DNA from 2 places in the Actinoplanes octamycinicus genome. Region 1 is predicted to be linked to the other one. Evidence: riboswitches for the same ligand, from Rfam matches in the RefSeq annotation. Region 1 holds a riboswitch; the other holds the start of a gene.
The links. A riboswitch is a leader RNA that binds a small molecule or an ion and turns the genes downstream of it on or off. The one in region 1 is predicted to bind ZMP and ZTP.

Region 1 (10,042 bases):
CGGTCCGGCTCACCCTCCGGCACGAGGCCGGCACCCTGACCGTGGTTGTGGAAAACGACCGCCCGCCTGTGGACAGCCCTGTGGACAACCGAGTTTCCACAGGTAGTCACGGCCTGCTGGGGATGCGCGAGCGGGTCACCGCCCTGGGCGGCGAGTTCCACGCCGGGCCGCGGGCGATCGGCGGCTTCCGGGTCAGCGCCACCCTGCCCACCGGTGCCGCCGCATGATCAGAGTCGGTCTCGCGGACGACCAGCCGCTGCTGGTGGCCAGCTTCGCCACGCTGATCGCCTCGACCCCCGGGATGACCGTGGCCGGCACCGCCCGGACCGGTCACGAGGCGGTCGCGCTGGCCCGCTCCCCCGGCGCCGACGTGTTGCTGATGGACATCCGGATGCCGGAACTGGACGGCCTGGCCGCCACCCGGCTGATCACCGCCGACCCGGCACTGGCCGGCGTCCGGGTGCTGATCCTGACCACGTTCGAGATCGACGAGTACGTCTTCGCCGCCCTGCGCTGCGGCGCGAGCGGTTTCCTCGGCAAGAGCGCCGAACCGGCCGAGCTGCTGCACGCCGTCGAGGTGGTGCACCGGGGCGACGCGCTGCTCACCCCGGCCGCCACCCGCAGCCTGATCGCGCGCTATCTGGCCCGCCCCGAGCAGGGCGCGGCGCCCGCCCCGGAACGCCTGGCCGCGCTCACCGAGCGGGAGCGCGAGGTGCTGCTGCTGGTCGGCTCCGGGTTGTCCAACCAGGACATCGCCGAGCACCTGACGGTCAGCCCGCACACGGTGAAGACCCACGTCAACCGCGCGATGACCAAGCTGGGCGCGCACGACCGCGCCCAGCTGGTGATCGCCGCGTACGAGGCCGGACTGATCCGCCCCAGCGGGTCACGCTGACGGGGTCGCCGCGCCGGGCGGGGTCTCTGGCGGCGTGCCCGCGTCGGCCGGCGAGTCGGCGCCGGGCGGCGCGGCGGCGCCCGTCATGATCGCGACGGCGTCCGACATCGAGTGCGAGGACGGGGTGATCACCGCGATCCGGCGGCCCAGCCGCTGGATGTGGATCCGGTCCGCGACCTCGAAGACGTGCGGCATGTTGTGGCTGATCAGAATCACCGGCAGGCCGCGGTCCCGGACGTCGCGGATCAGCTGGAGGACCCGGTTGCCCTCCTTGACGCCGAGCGCCGCGGTCGGCTCGTCGAGGATCACCACCTTGCTGCCGAACGCGGCGGCCCGGGCCACCGCGACCGCCTGCCGCTGACCACCGGAGAGCGACTCGACGGCCTGCCCGATGTTCTGCAGGGTGGCCACGCCCAGCTCGCTCATGTGCCGGGCGGCCTCCTCGCGCATGTGCCGCCGGTCCAGCATCCGGAAGATCGATCCCAGCGGGCCGGAGCGCCGCTCCTCCCGGCCGAGGAACAGGTTGTCCGCGATGTCCAGGCCGGGCGCGACGGCCAGGGTCTGGTAGACGGTCTCGATGCCGGCCTCGCGGGCCTCCATCGGGTTGCGGAAGCTGACCGGCACGCCGTCCAGCCGGATCTCGCCGCTGTCCGGGATCAGCGCGCCGGAGAGCGCCTTGATCAGGCTGGACTTGCCGGCGCCGTTGTCCCCGATCACCGCGAGGATCTCGCCGGGCAGCAGCTCCAGGTCGCTGCCGTCGATCGCGACGACCCGCCCGTACCGCTTGGTGAGGCCCTTGGCCTGCAGAACCGGCTGGGTCATGCCTTCACCTTCCTGATCCACTGGTCCAGCGAGACCGCGATCAGCACCAGCAGGCCGATCGCGAAGCCCTGCCAGACCACCGCGACGCCGGCCAGCTGCAAGCCGTTGCGGAACACCCCGACGATCAGCGCGCCGATCAGCGTGCCGATCACCCCGCCGCGCCCGCCGAACAGGCTGGTCCCGCCGAGCACCACCGCGGTGATCGAGTCCAGGTTGTACTCGGTGCCGACGTTCGGGCTGGCCGAGGCAAGCCGGCCGATCAGGATCCAGCCGCCGATCGCGTAGAGCAGTCCGGCCACCGTGTAGACCGAGAAGAGCACCCGTCCGGTACGGATGCCGGCCAGCCGAGCCGCCTCCACGTCGTCCCCGGTGGCGTAGACGTGCTTGCCCCACGCGGTCCGCCCGAGCGCGTACCAGAAGAAGGCGAACAGCAGCAGCATGATGATCGAGCCGTAGCTGAGCTGGAAGCTCCCGAGCGCGATGGCGTCACCGGTCCAGGTCATCAGGCCGGGCATGTCCGAGCCGCGCACCGTCTCGCTGTTGCTGACCACCGAGTTCAGCGAGAAGAAGATGGTCAGCGTGCCGAGCGTGACGATGAACGGCGGCAGTTTGATCCGGGTCACCAGCGCCCCGTTGATCGCGCCCATCGCGGTGCCGCAGGCGAAGCCGAGCAGCAGCGCGAGCACCCCGGGCATCCCGCCCTTGACGCAGAACTGGGCCATCAGCACCGAGGAGAAGACCGCGATCGCGCCGGCCGACAGGTCGATCCCGGCGGTCAAGATGATCATCGTCTGCCCCAGCGCGATCGTGGCGATCACGGTGACCTGCAGGAGCACCAGCGACAGGTTCGCCGCGGCGAAGAACCGGGTGTTCACGATCGAGAAGGCGATGATCGCCAGGATCAGTACGGCGAGCGGCCCGAGGACCGGGTTGCCGTGCAGCGTGTGCTGCAGCCGCAACCCGAACGAGTCGTGCCGGCGTACGTCGAACCCGGCCGCGGTGGACGTCGTGCTCAAGGCTCACCCCCAGCAGTTCTGCTTGCCCCACGCGGAGTCCTTGGCCTCCACGCCGGATTGCGGGTCGTCGGTGATCAGCTGGACGCCGGTGTCGACGAAGTCCTTGCCGGCGGTGTTCTGCGGTTTGGTGCCGTCCTTGGCGTACTGCGCGATGGCCTCGATGCCGAGCTGGGCCATCTTGATCGGGAACTGCATCGAGGTGGCCCCGATGACCCCGTTCGCCACGTTGTCGACGCCCGGGCAGCCGCCGTCGATCGAGACGATGGTGACGTCCTTCTCCTTGCCGGCCGCCTTGAGCGCCTGGTAGGCCCCGGCCGCGGCGGGCTCGTTGATCGTGTAGACCAGGTTGATCGACGAGTCCTTCTGGAGCAGGTTCTCCATCGCGGTACGGCCGCCCTCCTCGTTGCCGTCGGTGACGTCGTGCCCGGCGATCCGCGGGTCGTTCTCGTCGCCGATCCGGTTCGGGTCGCCGTTCGGGATCCCGAACCCCTCGAGGAAGCCCTGGTCGCGTTTGACGTCGACGGAGACCTGGTTCGGGTTGAGGTCGAGCATGGCGATCTTCGCCTGCTTGCCGTCCTTGGCGAACTTGGCCTTGGCCCACTCGCCGATCAGCTTGCCGGCCTGGTAGTTGTCGGTCGCGAAGGTGGCGTCCGCGGCGTCCGGCGGGTCGACCGGGGTGTCCAGCGCGATCACCAGCATGCCCGCCTTGTGCGCCCGGTCCAGCGAGGGCACGATCGCCTTCGAGTCGTTCGGCGTGATCAGGAAGCCCTCGGCGCCGTAGGAGATCAGGTTCTCGATCGCCTGCACCTGCGCCTCGTTGTCGCCGTCCACCTTCCCGGCGAAGGTCAGCAGATCCAGGCCCTGTTCGTCGGCGGCCTGCTCGGCGCCGTGCTTCATGGTCACGAAGAACGGGTTGGTATCGGTCTTGGTGATCAACCCGACCACCGGCTCACCGGTGCCGCGGTTGCAGGCCGCGCCGGCCAGCACCAGCGTCACGCAGCCGGCGACCGCCATCAGCCTGCGCATGTCGCCTCCGCTACATCGAGGGACAACGTTGCCTTGGAGTAGACGCCCGAGGCTTCGGCGATGTCAACACGGCGTTGTGTTCTTGTTGCATAAAGTGATCGGGGGCCGCCGATGGCGACCCCCGATCGATATCAGTCGGTCAGTTGAAGCTGGTGACGTAGACCGGAACCGTCGCGGTGCCCTGCGCCGCGGCGCCGGTGTTGTTCACCACGTGGTCGATCACGCCGTTGCCGCCGAGCGACACGGTCAGCAGGTTGTGCAGCTTGACCCCGGAGTTCACCGGCACCTCGAAGCCGCGGTCCGAGTGGATGCTCGGGTCCACGTTGAAGTAGCAGTAGCTGCCCAGCGCCCACGCCTCGTGGTTGGTCACCGAGTCGGCCACCTTGTACGCGGCGTACCCCTTCGCCCCGCTGCGCCAGGCCGCCTGCGACGGCGGGTCGTACGGCTGCTCGTTCTGCAGGAAGTAGGTGCGGCCACCGTTGCCGTTCCAGATGACCTCGTACTTCTGGTAGTGCTCGACGAACAGCCCGTACGCGGTCACGTTCTGACCGTTGACGATCAGCCCACTGTCGGCCGTGTTGATCGTCCAGCCGTAGGTCCCGGCGTTGCCGTGGTCGGCCCGCCACGCCCAGATGTGGTCGATGATCGTGTTGTTGCTGTTCACCAGCAGGCTGTTGGTCGCCTTGCCGGCGATCGAGCCACCGATCCGGAAGAACACGTCCTGCACGGTGGTCGGGTTCGCCGCGTGGTTCGCCGACGACCCGTTCGGGCCGATCACCAGCAGGTTCGCCGAGTTGGTGGTGCCCGCGTCGAAGAGCAGGCCGGCCACCTTCACGCCGTCCACATCGGCCACCTGCATCGGGGTGACGCCGTTGTCCGGGATGATGGTCGCGTAGCCGAGGCCCATCACCACGGTGTTCGCCCGGGTCACGTTGATCGTCTGGTTCACGTGGTAGACGCCCGGCTGGAAGATCAGGTTGAGACCCTGCGCCAGCGCCTGGTTGATCGTCGCCGCGCTGTCGCCCGGCTTGGCCACGTAGAACTGCGAGAGCGGGATGCTGGTACCCGGCGTGTTGCCGTTCGCCCAGCTCACGCCGGACGCGTTGGTCTGCAGGCTGGGCACGAAGACCGCGTAGTCCGCACCGGCCAGGTAGAGGTACGGCTTCTCCCGGATCACCGGAGCGCTGCCGATCGTGGTGTACGGCGGGTTCGGGAAGCTGTTCGCCGGAGCACCCTGCACACCGACGAAGGTCTGGTTCCAGACCGCGTTGGAGTTCGAGCCGATCTGGCTGTTCCGGGTGAACCACTGCTGCTGCGAGTACTGACCCTCGACACCGCTGATCCGCGAGTCGGCGATGTAGCCGCCGGAGGCCCAGCCGTAGCCGTTCGGCGCCAGGTTCAGGTCACCGTGCACGTCCATCCGGCGGAACGGGGCCGCCTGGGAGACCGCCCACCGGTTGGCGCCGGAGACCGGGTAGAGCGAGATGTTCTCCACCGACCGCCAGAAGTTCTGGGTCGCGTTGCCCTGGAACCAGCCGGCGTCCACGGTGATGTCCCCGTTGATCCGCACGTCCTGCGGGTTCTGGCCGAGACCGATCACCGAGGTGTTGAACCCGACCTGGATGTTCAGGCCGTTGTAGGTGCCCGGCTTGAAGGCCAGCAGGTTGCGCTGGGTGCCGAACTGGTTGGTCTCCTGCTGCTTGAAGATCGCGTCGGCCTGGGCCTGGATGGTCGCGCTCGACATGCTCGGGTCGAAGACGGTCACCTGGGCGCCGAGGCTGCCGCCACCGGGCAGGGTGGGGCCGGTCGGCGTCGGGGTCGGCGAGGTCGGCGTGGTGGTGCCGCCGCCGTAGACCTTGAACTCGTAGAGCGAGTAGCCGTAGCCGGTGGTCCGCTGGGTGCCGTACATCCGCACGTAGCGGCCGGCGCCGGTGACCGACAGGTTCTGGTTGCCGCCGGTCGAGGTGGTGGTCGAGTAGATCGACGTCCAGCTCGACGCGTTGTCCGACACCTGGATCTGGAACGCCTTCGCGGCCGCGGTCTCCCAGAACAGCTCGACCCGGCTGATCGACTGCGAGCTGCCCAGGTCCACCTGGAGCCACTGCGGGTCGGAGAAGGCGGACGACCAGCGGCTGCCGGCGTTGCCGTCGACGGCCTCGGAGGCCAGGTAGGCGCCGGGCGCCTCGGTGGACGAGGCGGTGGCCGGCTTGCCCTGCGACAGCAGCGTCTCCGCGGCTGAGGCGCCGGTCATGGTGATCGCGGCATAACCGGCGACGACGGCGGCGGTCACGCCGACGATCGCGCCGCTCCGCCAGCGGGAGCGTCTCATGGGGGTCTCCTAGGGGGAGGACGGGAGGGGACAGCACGTGGGGACTAGAAGATGGGAGAGCGCTCACCCAGGCCACGACGCTAAGAGTCGTTACCAATCGATGTCCAGGATGTTGCGAGGTTCCGGAACCGGTAACGAGCAACCGCGAAATCGATCTCCTGTTCCCGCCGTCCACATCGTTCGCCCAGGTCAGGCCACTGCCGCGAGGGTCACCGACGAGATTCACGGCGGGCGATAACAGCTTGTCCGAAACCGGTTCCGGCTCGTCTCGCTAAAACAGGCTTTCGGTACGAACCCGGAGCATCCGTGCGGGGCAACGAAAAAACCCGCCGTGGCCGGGTCACGGCCACGACGGGTTTCGGAACGCCGGCGGATCAGCCGAGGCTGACCGACGGGTAGAGCGGGAACGGGGCGAGCAGGTCGGCGGCCTGTTTCGAGACGCCCTCGGCGAGCGCCGGGTCCAGGGTGAACTTGGCCTTGGACGCCGGGTCCGGCGTGGTGCCGGCCAGCACGGTGTGGATCAGCTCGGCGATCTGGTCCATCTCGGCGACGCCCAGCCCGCGGCTGGTCAGCGCCGGGGTGCCGATCCGGATGCCGGAGGTGTACCAGGCGCCGTTCGGGTCGGACGGGATCGCGTTCCGGTTGGTGACGATGCCGCTGTCCAGCAGGGCCTGCTCGGCCTGCCGGCCGGTCAGCCCGAACGGGTGCACGTCGAGCAGCACCAGGTGGTTGTCGGTGCCGCCGGAGACCAGCTGCACGCCCCGCTTGCGCAGGCCCTCGGCGAGCGCCTGGCTGTTGGTCACGATCTGCTGGGCGTAGTCGGCGAACTCCGGCCGGCGGGCCTCGGCGAACGCGATCGCCTTGGCGGCCATCACGTGCGGCAGCGGGCCACCGAGCACCATCGGGCAGCCCCGGTCCACCTGCGAGGAGAGCTCCGGCTGGCAGAGCACCGCACCACCGCGCGGGCCGCGCAGGCTCTTGTGCGTGGTGGTGGTGACGATGTGCGCGTGCGGGATCGGGTTGTAGTCCCCGGTGAACACGCCACCGGCGACCAGACCGGCGAAGTGCGCCATGTCGACCATGAAGGTCGCGCCCACCTCGTCGGCGATCTCCCGCATCTTCGCGAAGTTCACCTTGCGCGGGTACGCCGAGTAGCCACCCACGATCACCGCCGGCTTGAACTCCTTGGCGGTCTCCCGCAGCGCGGCGTAGTCGATCTGGCCGGTCGCCGGGTCGACGCCGTAGGACCGCTGGTCGAACATCTTGCCGGAGATGTTCGGCCGGAACCCGTGGGTGAGGTGGCCACCGGCGTCCAGCGACATGCCCAGCAGCCGCTGGTTGCCGAAGGCCTGGCGCAGCTCGGCCCACTCGGCGTCGGTGAGGTCGTTGATCTGCCGCTTCTCGAACTTCTTCAGGTACGGCACCTCGACTCGGTCGGCCAGGATCGCCCAGTAGGCCACCAGGTTCGCGTCGATGCCGGAGTGCGGCTGGACGTACGCGTACGGCGCCCCGAACAACGCCTTGGCGTGCTCCACGGCCACCGACTCGACAGTGTCCACGTTCTGGCAGCCGGCGTAGAACCGGCGCCCGATGGTGCCCTCGGCGTACTTGTCGGACAACCAGTTACCCATGGCCAGCAGAACCGCCGGCGAGGCGTAGTTCTCACTCGCGATCAGCTTCAGCGACTCACGCTGGTCGGTCAGCTCCTTCGCGATCGCGTCAGCGATACGCGGCTCAACAGACCGCACCACATCGAGCGCGGCCCGGAACGCGGTGGATTCAGCATTCAGCTCAGACATAGGACCTCCCTATCACGCAGGTAGAAGGCCCAGGCGCACGGCAAGTCGTCATCTCGACGAGGCCGCTCCCCAATGGTCACCCATCCGAACGCGCCAGTCACGGCCCACCCCAAGCATACTCACCCACCCCCCACCCCCAACCCCCAAAAGCCACCACCCCCAAATTGGCCCCCACACCCCCGACCCAAGACAACCGCACCTTTACTCAAACCCCAGCCCCTCACCACGCAAGCCGCCCCTCCCCGTGGATGCGCCGGCCCCACCACCACCCGCACCAACGCACCAACGCACCAACGCACCACCCGAACCCCGGACGGCCTCCCCAAAGATGCCCTTGATGTCGCGGCAGTCCCGGTGAGTAGGCAAGGTTCGGGCGGGGAGGGCCATTCGGAGGTATCAAGCCTGACGGCCTTCGAATGGCCCTCCCCGCCCGAACCGTCCCCCACGCGAACAACCGCACCCACAGTTTTTGGGTAGCAAAAAAGAAACGCCCACCCGGAACCCCGGGTGGGCGTTTCTCGACGTTAAGTCCGGCGGCGTCCTACTCTCCCACACCCTCCCGAGTGCAGTACCATCGGCGCTGGAGGGCTTAGCTACCGGGTTCGGAATGTAACCGGGCGTTTCCCCTCCGCTATGACCACCGAAACAGCCATCAGCAGAACCAACCAGCAACCCGGTGATTGTTCACCAACCGGGGTGGTTGTTCGTTTGCTGTGAATCACACAGTGGACGCAAGCAGAAAATTTAGGGTGGTTAAGCCCTCGGCCTATTAGTACCGGTCAACTCAACACGTTACCGTGCTTACATCTCCGGCCTATCAACCCAATAGTCTCTTGGGGGCCTTACCCACTCAAGGTGGTGGGATACCTCATCTCGAAGCGAGCTTCCCGCTTAGATGCTTTCAGCGGTTATCCCTTCCGAACGTAGCCAACCAGCCGTGCCCTTGGCAGAACAACTGGCACACCAGAGGTTCGTCCGTCCCGGTCCTCTCGTACTAGGGACAGCCCTTCTCAAGTATCCAACGCGCACGGCGGATAGGGACCGAACTGTCTCACGACGTTCTAAACCCAGCTCGCGTACCGCTTTAATGGGCGAACAGCCCAACCCTTGGGACCTGCTACAGCCCCAGGATGCGACGAGCCGACATCGAGGTGCCAAACCATCCCGTCGATATGGACTCTTGGGGAAGATCAGCCTGTTATCCCCGGGGTACCTTTTATCCGTTGAGCGACACCGCTTCCACACGCAAGTGCCGGATCACTAGTCCCGACTTTCGTCCCTGCTCGACCCGTCAGTCTCACAGTCAAGCTCCCTTGTGCACTTACACTCAACACCTGATTGCCAACCAGGCTGAGGGAACCTTTGGGCGCCTCCGTTACCCTTTAGGAGGCAACCGCCCCAGTTAAACTACCCACCAGACACTGTCCCTCGACCCGATCAGGGCCGCAAGTTAGATACCCAAACCCAACAGAGTGGTATTTCAACAACGCCTCCACCCGAACTGGCGTCCGAGCTTCACCGGCTCCCACCTATCCTACACAATCGAATTCAGATACCAATGTCAAGCTATAGTAAAGGTCCCGGGGTCTTTCCGTCCTGCCGCGCGTAACGAGCATCTTTACTCGTACTGCAATTTCGCCGGGCCTGTGGTTGAGACAGTGGGGAAGTCGTTACGCCATTCGTGCAGGTCGGAACTTACCCGACAAGGAATTTCGCTACCTTAGGATGGTTATAGTTACCACCGCCGTTTACTGGCGCTTAAGTTCTCCGCTTCGCCCCGAAGAGCTAACAGGTCCCCTTAACGTTCCAGCACCGGGCAGGCGTCAGTCCATATACATCGTCTTACGACTTGGCATGGACCTGTGTTTTTAGTAAACAGTCGCTTCCCCCTGCTCTCTGCGGCCATACCACGCTCCACCAGCAAGTGGCTTCACGCGTCCGGCCCCCCTTCTCCCTAAGTTACGGGGGCAATTTGCCGAGTTCCTTAACCACAGTTCACCCGTCGCCTCGGTATTCTCTACCTGACCACCTGTGTCGGTTTAGGGTACGGGCCGCTCGAAACATCGCTAGAGGCTTTTCTCGGCAGCATAGGATCAATGACTTCACCAGAACGGCTCGGCATCACGTCTCAGCCTATATGCACCGCGGATTTGCC
Region 2 (10,042 bases), 2.0 Mb from region 1:
CTGGCCGACCCGGCGCACCGCCGGGGTGTCCGCGGCGACCGCGCCGGTCGGGAACCGGACGATGGTCGGGCCGTCGTCGACCGCGACCGCCTCGCGCAGCTCCTCGCGCAGCGTGGCGGCGTCCCGCGGGGCGGCGATCCGCAGGCCGGGGACCACGCCGAAGACGCTCATGTCCCAGATGCCGTAGTGGCTCGGGCCGTCCGGGCCGGTGACGCCGGCCCGGTCCAGGACGAAGGTGACCCCGAGCTTGTGCATCGCCACGTCCAGCAGGACCTGGTCGAAGGCGCGGTTCAGGAAGGTGGCGTAGACCGCGACGACCGGGTGCAGGCCGCCCATCGCCAGGCCGGCCGCGCTGGTGGCGGCGTGCTGCTCGGCGATGCCGACGTCGTACGCCCGCTCCGGGTACTTCCTCGCCAGGGCGGCGATGCCGGTCGGCTCGGCCATGGCGGCGGTGATGCCGACCACCTCCGGGCGCTCGTCGGCGATCTTCACCAGCTCCTCGGCGAAGACCTTGGTCCACTTCAGCGTCGGGGCGGCCAGCAGCTTGCCGGTCTCCACGTCGAAGGCGCTGCCCGGGCCGTGCAGGCAGTCCGCCTCGTCCTGCTCGGCGGGGCGGTAACCGTAGCCCTTGCGGGTCACCGCGTGCACGATGACCGGCGCGTTGAAGCCCTTGGCCCGGCGCAGCGCGGACTCCATCGCCTGCTGGTCGTGGCCGTCCACCGGACCGATGTACTTCAGGCCGAGGTCCTCGAACATCGGCTGCGGGCTGATCGCGTCCTTGATCCCGCGCTTGACCGCGTGCAGCACCTCGAAGACCGGCTTGCCGACCACCGGGGTCGAGCCGAGCGCGTCCTTGACCAGGTCGAGCACCTTCTCGTAGCCCGGGTTGAGCCGCAGGGTGGAGAGGTGGTCGGCCAGGCCGCCGATCGTCGGCGCGTACGACCGGCCGTTGTCGTTGACCACGATGACCAGCTTGTTCTTCGTGGCCGCGATGTTGTTGAGCGCCTCCCAGCACATGCCGCCGGTGAGCGCGCCGTCGCCGACCACGGCCACCACGTGCCGGTCCTCGCCGCGCAGGGCGAACGCCTTGGCCAGACCGTCGGCATAGGAGAGCGCGGTCGAGGCGTGCGAGTTCTCGATCAGGTCGTGCTCGCTCTCCGCCTGGCTCGGGTAGCCGGTCAGGCCACCGCGCTGGCGGAGCAGGTCGAAGCCCTCCTGACGGCCCGTGACGATCTTGTGCACGTACGCCTGGTGGCCGGTATCGAAAAGGATCTTGTCCCGGGGTGAGTCGAAGACCCGGTGCATGGCGAGGGTCATCTCGACCACACCGAGGTTGGGACCGAGGTGGCCCCCGGTCCGCGACACCTTGGCCACCAGGAAGTCACGGATCTCGGCCGCGAGCAGGGTCAGCTGCTCCGCGGTCAGGCGCTTGAGGGCGCCGGGGTCGGTGACGCTCGCCAGCAGGCCGGCCGGGGTCGAGGGGGAGTCGCTCATAGGCGTGAAGTCTATCGGGACGCCGCGCGGAGGCGACCTGGCGCGAACGGACAGGGCCGATTCCTCCACAGCTCCTGCACATTCCGCCCTTCCGGTGAAACGATGTGATTCGGTTCACAGATTCGGGTAACCAGGGGCCCATGTCCGTCGATGCCGGGGCTCCGCGGCGCCGAGACCGCAGCCACTACCTCTACCTCTCCGTGCTGCTCGCGATGGTCCTCGGGATCACCGTGGGCTTCGTCTTCCCGGACTTCGCGGTGAAGCTGAAACCGCTGGGCACCGGGTTCGTCGACCTGATCAAGATGATGATCGCGCCAGTGATCTTCTGCACCCTGGTGCTCGGGGTCGGCTCGGTCCGGCGCGCCGCCCAGGTCGGCCGGGTCGGCGGGCTGGCCCTCGGCTACTTCCTGATCATGTCCACCGTGGCGCTGTCGATCGGCCTGGTGGTCGGCAACCTGCTGCACCCCGGCTCCGGCCTGCACCTGAGCGAGGAGCTGGCGAAGACCGGCACGGCCCAGGTCAGCAAGCAGGCCGAGGGCGGCGTCGACTTCGTCCTCGGGATCATCCCGGACACCCTGTTCTCCGCGCTGACCAGCACCCAGGTGCTGCAGACGCTGCTGGTGGCGCTGCTGGTCGGATTCGCCGTGCAGTCGCTCGGCGACCGCGGCGAACCGGTGATCCGGGCGATCGGGCTGCTCCAGCGGATCGTCTTCAAGATCCTGTCGATGATCATGTGGCTGGCCCCGATCGGCGCGTTCGGCGCGATGGCCGCGCTGGTCGGCGCGACCGGCTTCGACGCGCTGAAGAGCCTGGCCGGCATCATGCTCGGCTTCTACACCACCTGCGTGCTCTTCGTCTTCGTGGTGCTCGGGCTGCTGCTCCGGCTGGTCGCCGGGATCTCGATCTTCCGGCTCTTCCGCTACCTGGCCCGGGAGTTCCTGCTGATCCTGTCCACCTCGTCGTCCGAGTCGGCGCTGCCCCGGCTGATCGCCAAGATGGGCCACCTCGGGGTGAGCCGCCCGGTGGTCGGCATCGTGGTGCCCACCGGCTACTCGTTCAACCTGGACGGCACCGCGATCTACCTGACCATGGCCTCCCTGTTCATCGCCGACGCGATGGACCAGCCGCTCTCCGTGGGCCAGCAGATCGGCCTGCTGCTCTTCATGATCATCGCCTCCAAGGGCGCCGCCGGCGTCACCGGCGCCGGCCTGGCCACCCTGGCCGGCGGCCTGCAGAGCCACCGCCCCGACCTGGTCCCCGGCGTCGGCATGATCGTCGGCATCGACCGCCTGATGTCCGAGGCCCGCGCCCTGACCAACTTCGCCGGCAACGCCGTCGCCACCGTCCTGATCGGCACCTGGACCCACGAGATCGACCGCGAGCAGGCCGGCCGGGTCCTCGCCGGCGAAGCCCCCTTCGACGAGTCCACCTTCGACGACGACCCGCACGACGCCCACACCCCCGCCCTGGCCGAGGCCGGCACCACCGCACCGGCCGACACCCCGCCCCCGAACCGCCCGCACGAAGCGCCCTGAACCACCCCGGCCCAGGACCGCGAGCCGCCCACGGTCCCGGCTGGGCCCCACGGGTGTCTCGACCGCCCTGAGACACCCGAGAGGACCAGCCCGGGACCGCGAGCCGCCCACCGTCCCGGCTGGGACCCACGGGTGTCTCGACCGCCCTGAGACACCCGAGAGGACCAGCCCGGATCCGCGAGCCGCCCACCGTCCCGGCTGGGCCCCACGGGTGTCTCGACCGCCCTGAGACACCCGAGAGGACCAGCCCGGATCCGCGAGCCGCTCACGGTCCCGGCTGTGCCCCACGGGTGTCTCGGCCGCCCTGAGACACCCGTGAGGACCAGCCGGGGACCGTGAGCGCGCCGCGGTCCGGTGCCGAGCGGGCATCGCGGGGTGGCGGCGGGCCCGCACGACACGCGCCGCGGCCGGGAGTGGGCCGGGCATCGCGGGCCGACTGCCACGGGGCTGCCGGTCGTACCGGAAAAAATCCCGCGCGGGGCGAGCGGCATCGCGGCAGCGGGCAGCGGCGGCCGGACCGGACCGACCCCACCCCGCCGCCTCGGGCCGGCGCCACGTCGGGCATCCTGGAAGGCAAGCAGCGACTGGCGGCACGAGGATGGTCCAACCATCGGGGAGCTCGTCACGGGAGTCGTCCGCCTGGGCTCCCCGGCCGAGGAGCAGACAGCATGACCACCGAAACCAGCGGCGCCCGCCTCCTGCCCGGAGCGCCGGTCGCCGAGGCCGTCCTGGCCGACGTCCGGGAGCGGGTCGCCAAGCTCAAGGGGCGTGGCATCCAGCCCAGCCTGGCCACCATCCTGGTGGGCGACGACGACGCCAGCGCCGGGTACATCCGGATCAAGCAGAAGCAGGCCGGCGAGCTCGGCTTCGAGTCCCCGCACCGGCACCTGTCCGGCGACGTCACCCAGGCCGACCTGCTGAAGGTGATCGCCGAGTTCAACGACGACAAGGCCGTGCACGGCGTCCTGATCCAGTACCCGATCCCGGCCCACCTGGACTACGACGCCGCGCTGCAGACCCTCGACCCGGACAAGGACGTCGACGGGATGCACCCGCTCAACATGGGCCGGCTCGCGGTCGGCCTGCCCGGCCCGCTGCCCTGCACCCCGGCCGGCATCGAGGCGCTGCTCGCCCACCACGGCGTCGAGGTGTCCGGGCGGGAGGTGGTCATCCTCGGCCGCGGCGCCACCCTGGGCCGCCCGCTCGCGATGCTGCTCGCGCAGAAGCGGCCGACCGCGAACGCCGCCGTCACCGTGGTGCACACCGGTGTCAAGGACTGGCCGCGGTACACGCAGCGGGCGGAGATCCTGATCGCCGCCGCCGGCGTGCCGAACATCATCCAGCCGGAGCACGTCAAGCCGGGCGCCACGGTGATCGGCGCCGGGGTCCGCTACGAGGGCCGCCGCCTGCTGCCGGACGTCGACGAGGCGTGCGCCGCGGTGGCCGGGGCGATCACCCCGCGGCTCGGCGGGGTCGGCCCGACCACGGTCGCCATGCTGTTCCGCAACGCGGTGAGCGCCGCCGAGCGCGCCAACCCGTAACCGCCGGAGCGGCCCGTCCCCGGCCGGGGACGGGCCGTGCGGTCCGGCCGCGTGCGGACAGGCGTTGTGCGGGCTCAGGCCAACGAGGCGGAACCCGCCGAACACAGCGGTCATGCCCGGTACGCTGCGACCTGACACTGACGTCAGAGGCAGGTGGCGAGAGCCGGGTCACAGGGGAGGCGGCATGCGGATCGGGGATCTCGCGGCGCGGGCCGGGGTCAGCGTCCGGTCGGTCCGTTACTACGAGGAGCAGGGGCTGCTCAGCAGCATCCGGAGCCCGAGCGGCCAGCGGCACTACACCGAGGAGGCGGTCGAGCGGGTGACGTTCCTGCAGCGGCTCTACGCCGCCGGACTCTCCAGCCGCACCATCGCCGAGCTGCTCCCCTGCGTCGACGCGCCCAGCCTGGAGCATGCCGACGCGGCGATGGAGCGGATGCGCGAGGAGCGCAACCGTCTCTCCACCCACATCGAGGAGCTGATCCGTACGCGGAACGCCCTCGACGACCTGATGTCGGCAGCCGCCGAGCACCGCGACCGGCACTACGTCTAGCGCCCCGGCGGGGTGAGCAGCGCGACGCACTCCACGTGCTGGGTCATCGGGAAGCAGTCGAAGGCGCGCAACTCGGCCAGCTCCCAGCCGAGCGACCGGAACGTCTTCACGTCCCGGGCCAGCGCCGCCGGGTCGCAGGCCACGTAGGCGACCGCGCGGGGCCCGGCCCCGGCGATCCCGCGGACCACCCGGGCGCCGGCACCGGCCCGCGGCGGGTCCAGCACCACCAGGTCGACCGGGCCGGTGATCCGGCGCCGGCCCAGCGCCGTCTCCACCCGGGCCGCGACCACCTCGACCTGTGGCAGGTCGGCCAGGGCGGACCGGGCCGCGGCGACGCCCAGCGGCGACGACTCGACCACCGTGGTGCGGGCCCCGGTGCGGGCGGCGACGGCGGCGGCGAACAGGCCCGCCCCGCCGTACAGGTCCCAGGCGATCTCGCCCGGGGCCGGCCGGAGCATGGCCAGCACCGCCTCGGTCAGCGTGGCGGCGGCCGCCGGGTGCACCTGCCAGAAGCCCTCCGGCGCCAGCTCCCAGGACCGCTCGCCGGCCACCTCGGTGATCCGCTCCGGCCCGGCCAGCCGGACCAGCCCGGCGCCGCCCTGGTCCTCGGTCGGGTCGTCGCCGGCCGAGCCGGACGTCCCGGCCGGGCGGTCCAGCACCGCGACGTCGCCGCCGCCGGACGCGACCGCCTGCACCGCGTTGCTCTCCGGCCAGGGGTGCTGGAGCAGGTCGAGCTCCTGGATCGCCGGGTGCGCGATCAGGCAGCGGTCGATCGGGACCACCTGGTGCGAGCGGTGCTGGAGCAGGCCGGGGCGGCCGGCCGCGTCGATCGCGTAGCGGACCCGGGTGCGCCAGCCGAGCAGGCCGGCCTCGCCCGGGGTGAGCGGCTCCACGCGTACCGAAAGCCGGTCCTGGTCCTCGGGCGTCAGCCCGGCCAGCCGGCCGAGCTGCTCCCGGACCACCTGGGTCTTCCAGCGCAGCTGCGCGTCGGCGGAGACGTGCTGCAGGTCGCAGCCGCCGCAGCCGCCCGGGTGGGCGTACTCGCAGGGCGGCCGGACGCGATCGGGCGACGGCTCGTGGATCGCCACGGCGTCGGCCCGCAGGTAGCCGCGGTGCCGCTCGGTGATCTCCGCGGTGACCCGCTCGCCGGGCAGCGCGTGCCGGACGAAGACCACCCGGCCGTGCTCGCCGCCGAACCGGGCCACGCAGTGCCCGCCGTGCGCCGGGGCGCCGACGGTCAGCTCGATCCGGTCACCCTCCACGAGGTCGTCTTCGGGAAGGGTCACGGTTTCTCCTCGATCGGCTGATCAGAAACGGCCGACGGCTCGCTGGGGTGGAAGCGCGGGCCGCGCGCCGGCGCCCGGCTCAGCCCCCGGTCCAGCCGGTCCAGGTCGCGGTCCTGGCTGGATCGCAGCTGCCAGGGCACGCTGGTCACCATCACGCCGGGCTCGAAGAGCAGCCGGCCCTTGATCCGCAGCGCGCTCTGGTTGTGCAGCAGGTTCTCCCACCAGCGACCAACCACATATTCGGGTACGAAGACGGTCACCACGTCGCGCGGCGAGGCGCGGCGCACGCTCTTCACGAAGTCGATGATCGGCTTGGTGATCTCCCGGTACGGCGAGTCCACCACGGTCAGCGGCACCGGCAGCTCGCGGCGCTCCCACTCGGCCTGGATGTTCCGGGTGTCCTTGTCGTCGACGTTCACGGTCACCGCGGTGATCGTGTCCGGCCGGGTCGCCTGGGCGTAGGCGACCGCCCGCAGGGTCGGCATGTGCACCTTGCTGACCAGCACCACCGCGTGGTTGCGGGACGGCAGCACCGGCCGCTCCTCGGTCGGCTGCAGCTCCTCGGAGACCCGGGTGTAGTGCCGGTGGATGGCCAGCATCAACCCGTAGATCACGATCATCGCGGCGATCGCGATCCACGCGCCGAGCAGGAACTTGGTGATCAGTACGACGATCAGCACCGCCCCGGTCAGCCCCATGCCGAAGGTGTTGATCGCCCGGGACCGGATCATCCGGCGGCGGCGTTCCGGATCCCGCTGGACCCGGAGCAACCGGTTCCAGTGCCGGATCATGCCGCCCTGCGACAGCGTGAAGGAGACGAACACCCCGACGATGTAGAGCTGGATCAGCCGGGTGGTCTCCGCCTGGAAGGCGACGATCAGCACGATCGCGGCGGCGGCCAGGAAGACGATGCCGTTGCTGAACGCCAGCCGGTCGCCCCGGGTGTGGAACTGGCGGGGAAGATACCGGTCCTGGGCCAGGATCGAGCCGAGCACCGGGAAGCCGTTGAAGGCGGTGTTCGCGGCCAGGAAGAGGATCAGCGCGGTGATCGCGCCGACCAGCACCACCAGCCAGGAGCCCTGGCCGAAGACGGTCTCGGCGAGCTGCGCGGTGACCGTCTTCTGCACGTAGTTGGCCGGGCCGCCGGTGATCTGCGTGGTCGGGTCCTCGACGTACTGCAGGTGGGTGAGCCGGGCCAGCGAGATGATGCCGAACAGCATCACGATCGCCATCACGCCCAGCAGCAGCAGCGTGGTCGCGGCGTTCTTGCTCTTCGGCGGCTTGAAGGCGGGCACCCCGTTGGAGATCGCCTCGACCCCGGTCAGCGCCGCGCAGCCGGACGAGAACGTCCGCAACAGCAGGAAGACGAAGGCGAAGCTGGTGAGGTGGCTCTCCTCGGCCGTGATGGTCAGGCCGGCGCTGGGCGCGCGCAGGTCGTCGCCGAGGACGAAGACCCGGAACAGACCGGTCAGGATCATCCCGATGATCACGAAGATGAACAGATAGGTCGGGACCGCGAACGCGGTGCCCGACTCGCGCAGGCCGCGCAGGTTGAGCGCGGTCAGCAGCAGCACCGCCCCGACCGCGATCTCCACCTTGTAGTCGCCGATCGAGTCCCACGGGAGCACCGAGGCCAGGTTGCTCACCCCGGAGGAGATCGACACCGCGACCGTGAGGATGTAGTCGACCAGCAGCGCGCTGGCCACGCCGAGCCCGGCCCGGGGGCCGATGTTGACCGTGGCGACCTCGTAGTCGCCACCGCCGGACGGGTAGGCGTGCACGTTCTGCCGGTAGCTGGCGACCACGGTCACCATCACCACCGCGACCGCGAGCGTCACCCAGGGAGAGATCGCGAAGGCGCTGGCCCCGGCGATCGAGAGGGTCAGCAGGATCTCGTCCGGCGCGTACGCCACGCTGGAGAGGGCGTCGCTGGCGAACACGGGCAGCGCGATCCGCTTGGGCAGCAGCGTGTGCTGCAGCTTGTCCGAGCGGAACGGCCGGCCGAGAAGCAGCCGCTTGGCTAGGGAGGTGGTACTTGCCACGACTGCCAAGAGTACGACCGGGCGTGATCGGGCGTCGCCCGCCCCGGACACACCGCCGCACCGGGGCATGGCAGGCTCAACGGGGACGGTAGCGAATCGGGAGGGCACAAGCCGTGCACGTGGTGATCATGGGGTGTGGCCGGCTCGGTTCGACGCTGGCGCAGAACCTCGACGCGCGGGGCCATCAGGTCGCCGTGATCGATCAGAACGCCGACGCCTTCCGCCGGCTGGGCGCCGACTTCGGCGGCATCACGGTCAACGGGATCGGCTTCGACCGGGACGTGCTGCGGGCCGCCGGCATCGAGCGGGCGGACGCCTTCGCCGCGGTCTCCAGCGGGGACAACTCGAACATCATCTCGGCCCGGCTGGCCCGCGAGACGTTCGGCGTCTCCCGGGTGGTGGCCCGGATCTACGACGCCAAGCGCGCCCAGGTCTACGAGCGGCTCGGCATCCCGACCGTGGCGACCATCCGCTGGGCCGCCGACCGGATGTTCCGCTACCTGGCGCCCGAGGAGCGCTTCGAGGTGTTCCGCGACCCGACCAGCGTGGTCAGCATCGTCGAGACCCCGCTGCACCGGGACTGGGTGGGCCGCACGGTGAAGACCTTGGAGGAGACCACCGGCGCCCGGGTGGCCTATCTGATGCGCTTCGGGATGGGCTCGCTGGCCCAGCCGTCCACCGTGCTGCAGGACGGCGACCAGGTGTTCATGCTGGTCACCGACGACACCGTGGGCAAGGTCCTGGACATCGCCTCGCGCGCCGGAAACGAAGGGCACTGACATGCGCATCGCCATCGCGGGAGCCGGCAACGTGGGCCGGTCGATCGCCCAGGAGCTGATCGGCAACGGGCACGAGGTGATGCTGATCGAGCGCCAGCCGCGCCAGCTGTGCCCGGAGCGGGTGCCCGAGGCGCAGTGGATCCTCGCCGACGCCTGCGAGCTGAGCAGCCTGGAGGAGGCCGACGTCGCGTCCTGCGACGTGGTGGTCGCGGCCACCGGCGACGACAAGGCCAACCTGGTGGTGTCGCTGCTCGCCAAGACCGAGTTCGCGGTCGGCCGGGTGGTCGCCCGGGTGAACCGGGCGGAGAACGAGTGGCTGTTCACCGAGCAGTGGGGCGTCGACGTCTCGGTCAGCAAGCCGCGCCTGATGGCCGCGCTGGTCGAGGAGGCGGTCACGGTCGGCGACCTGGTGCGGCTGATGACCTTCCGGCAGGGTGAGGCCAACCTGGTCGAGATCACCCTGCCGAAGGACGCGCCTTACGAGGGCCAGCCGCTGCGCTCGGTGCCGATGCCGCGGGACGCCGCGCTGGTCGCCATCCTGCGCGGCAAGCGCGTGGTGGTGCCGACGCCGGACGACCCGCTGGAGGCCGGCGACGAGCTGATCTTCGTGTGCACCACCGAGGTGGAGGACCAGATCCGCGCCGTGGTCCTGGGCTCCGCTTAGGCGACCGTCTCTCGCGCTTTCCCGGGCTCCGCTCAGGCGACCGTCGCCTGCGCGTTCCTGGGCTCCGGCCTAGGCGACCGTCTCCTCCGCTTTCTGGGCGGAGGTGATCCGGTGGATGGCCCAGGCGGTGAAGGCGAACGTCGCGGCGTAG

Region 2: it holds a riboswitch for ZMP and ZTP, as region 1 does, so the genes downstream of both, BJY16_RS01375 (bifunctional 5,10-methylenetetrahydrofolate dehydrogenase/5,10-methenyltetrahydrofolate cyclohydrolase) here and BJY16_RS10550 (glycine hydroxymethyltransferase) in region 1, are expected to answer to the same signal.

What each region holds. Positions count from the first base shown of each region.
Region 1 covers NZ_JACHNB010000001.1:2,338,318-2,348,359, reverse strand. Annotated here, with positions in the region: gene BJY16_RS10580 (sensor histidine kinase) at 1-227, shown strand, start outside; gene BJY16_RS10575 (response regulator transcription factor) at 224-895, shown strand; gene BJY16_RS10570 (ATP-binding cassette domain-containing protein) at 887-1,717, opposite strand; gene BJY16_RS10565 (ABC transporter permease) at 1,714-2,733, opposite strand; gene BJY16_RS10560 (sugar ABC transporter substrate-binding protein) at 2,737-3,759, opposite strand; gene BJY16_RS10555 (discoidin domain-containing protein) at 3,899-6,088, opposite strand; gene BJY16_RS10550 (glycine hydroxymethyltransferase) at 6,463-7,887, opposite strand; ZMP/ZTP riboswitch at 7,908-7,998, opposite strand; rRNA gene rrf (5S ribosomal RNA) at 8,416-8,532, opposite strand; rRNA gene BJY16_RS10540 (23S ribosomal RNA) at 8,637-10,042, opposite strand, start outside.
Region 2 covers NZ_JACHNB010000001.1:328,958-338,999, forward strand. Annotated here, with positions in the region: gene dxs (1-deoxy-D-xylulose-5-phosphate synthase) at 1-1,494, opposite strand, end outside; gene BJY16_RS01370 (cation:dicarboxylate symporter family transporter) at 1,635-3,029, shown strand; ZMP/ZTP riboswitch at 3,600-3,681, shown strand; gene BJY16_RS01375 (bifunctional 5,10-methylenetetrahydrofolate dehydrogenase/5,10-methenyltetrahydrofolate cyclohydrolase) at 3,698-4,570, shown strand; gene BJY16_RS01380 (MerR family transcriptional regulator) at 4,755-5,120, shown strand; gene BJY16_RS01385 (class I SAM-dependent RNA methyltransferase) at 5,117-6,406, opposite strand; gene BJY16_RS01390 (APC family permease) at 6,403-8,448, opposite strand; gene BJY16_RS01395 (potassium channel family protein) at 8,562-9,227, shown strand; gene BJY16_RS01400 (potassium channel family protein) at 9,229-9,891, shown strand; gene BJY16_RS01405 (DUF3159 domain-containing protein) at 9,961-10,042, opposite strand, start outside.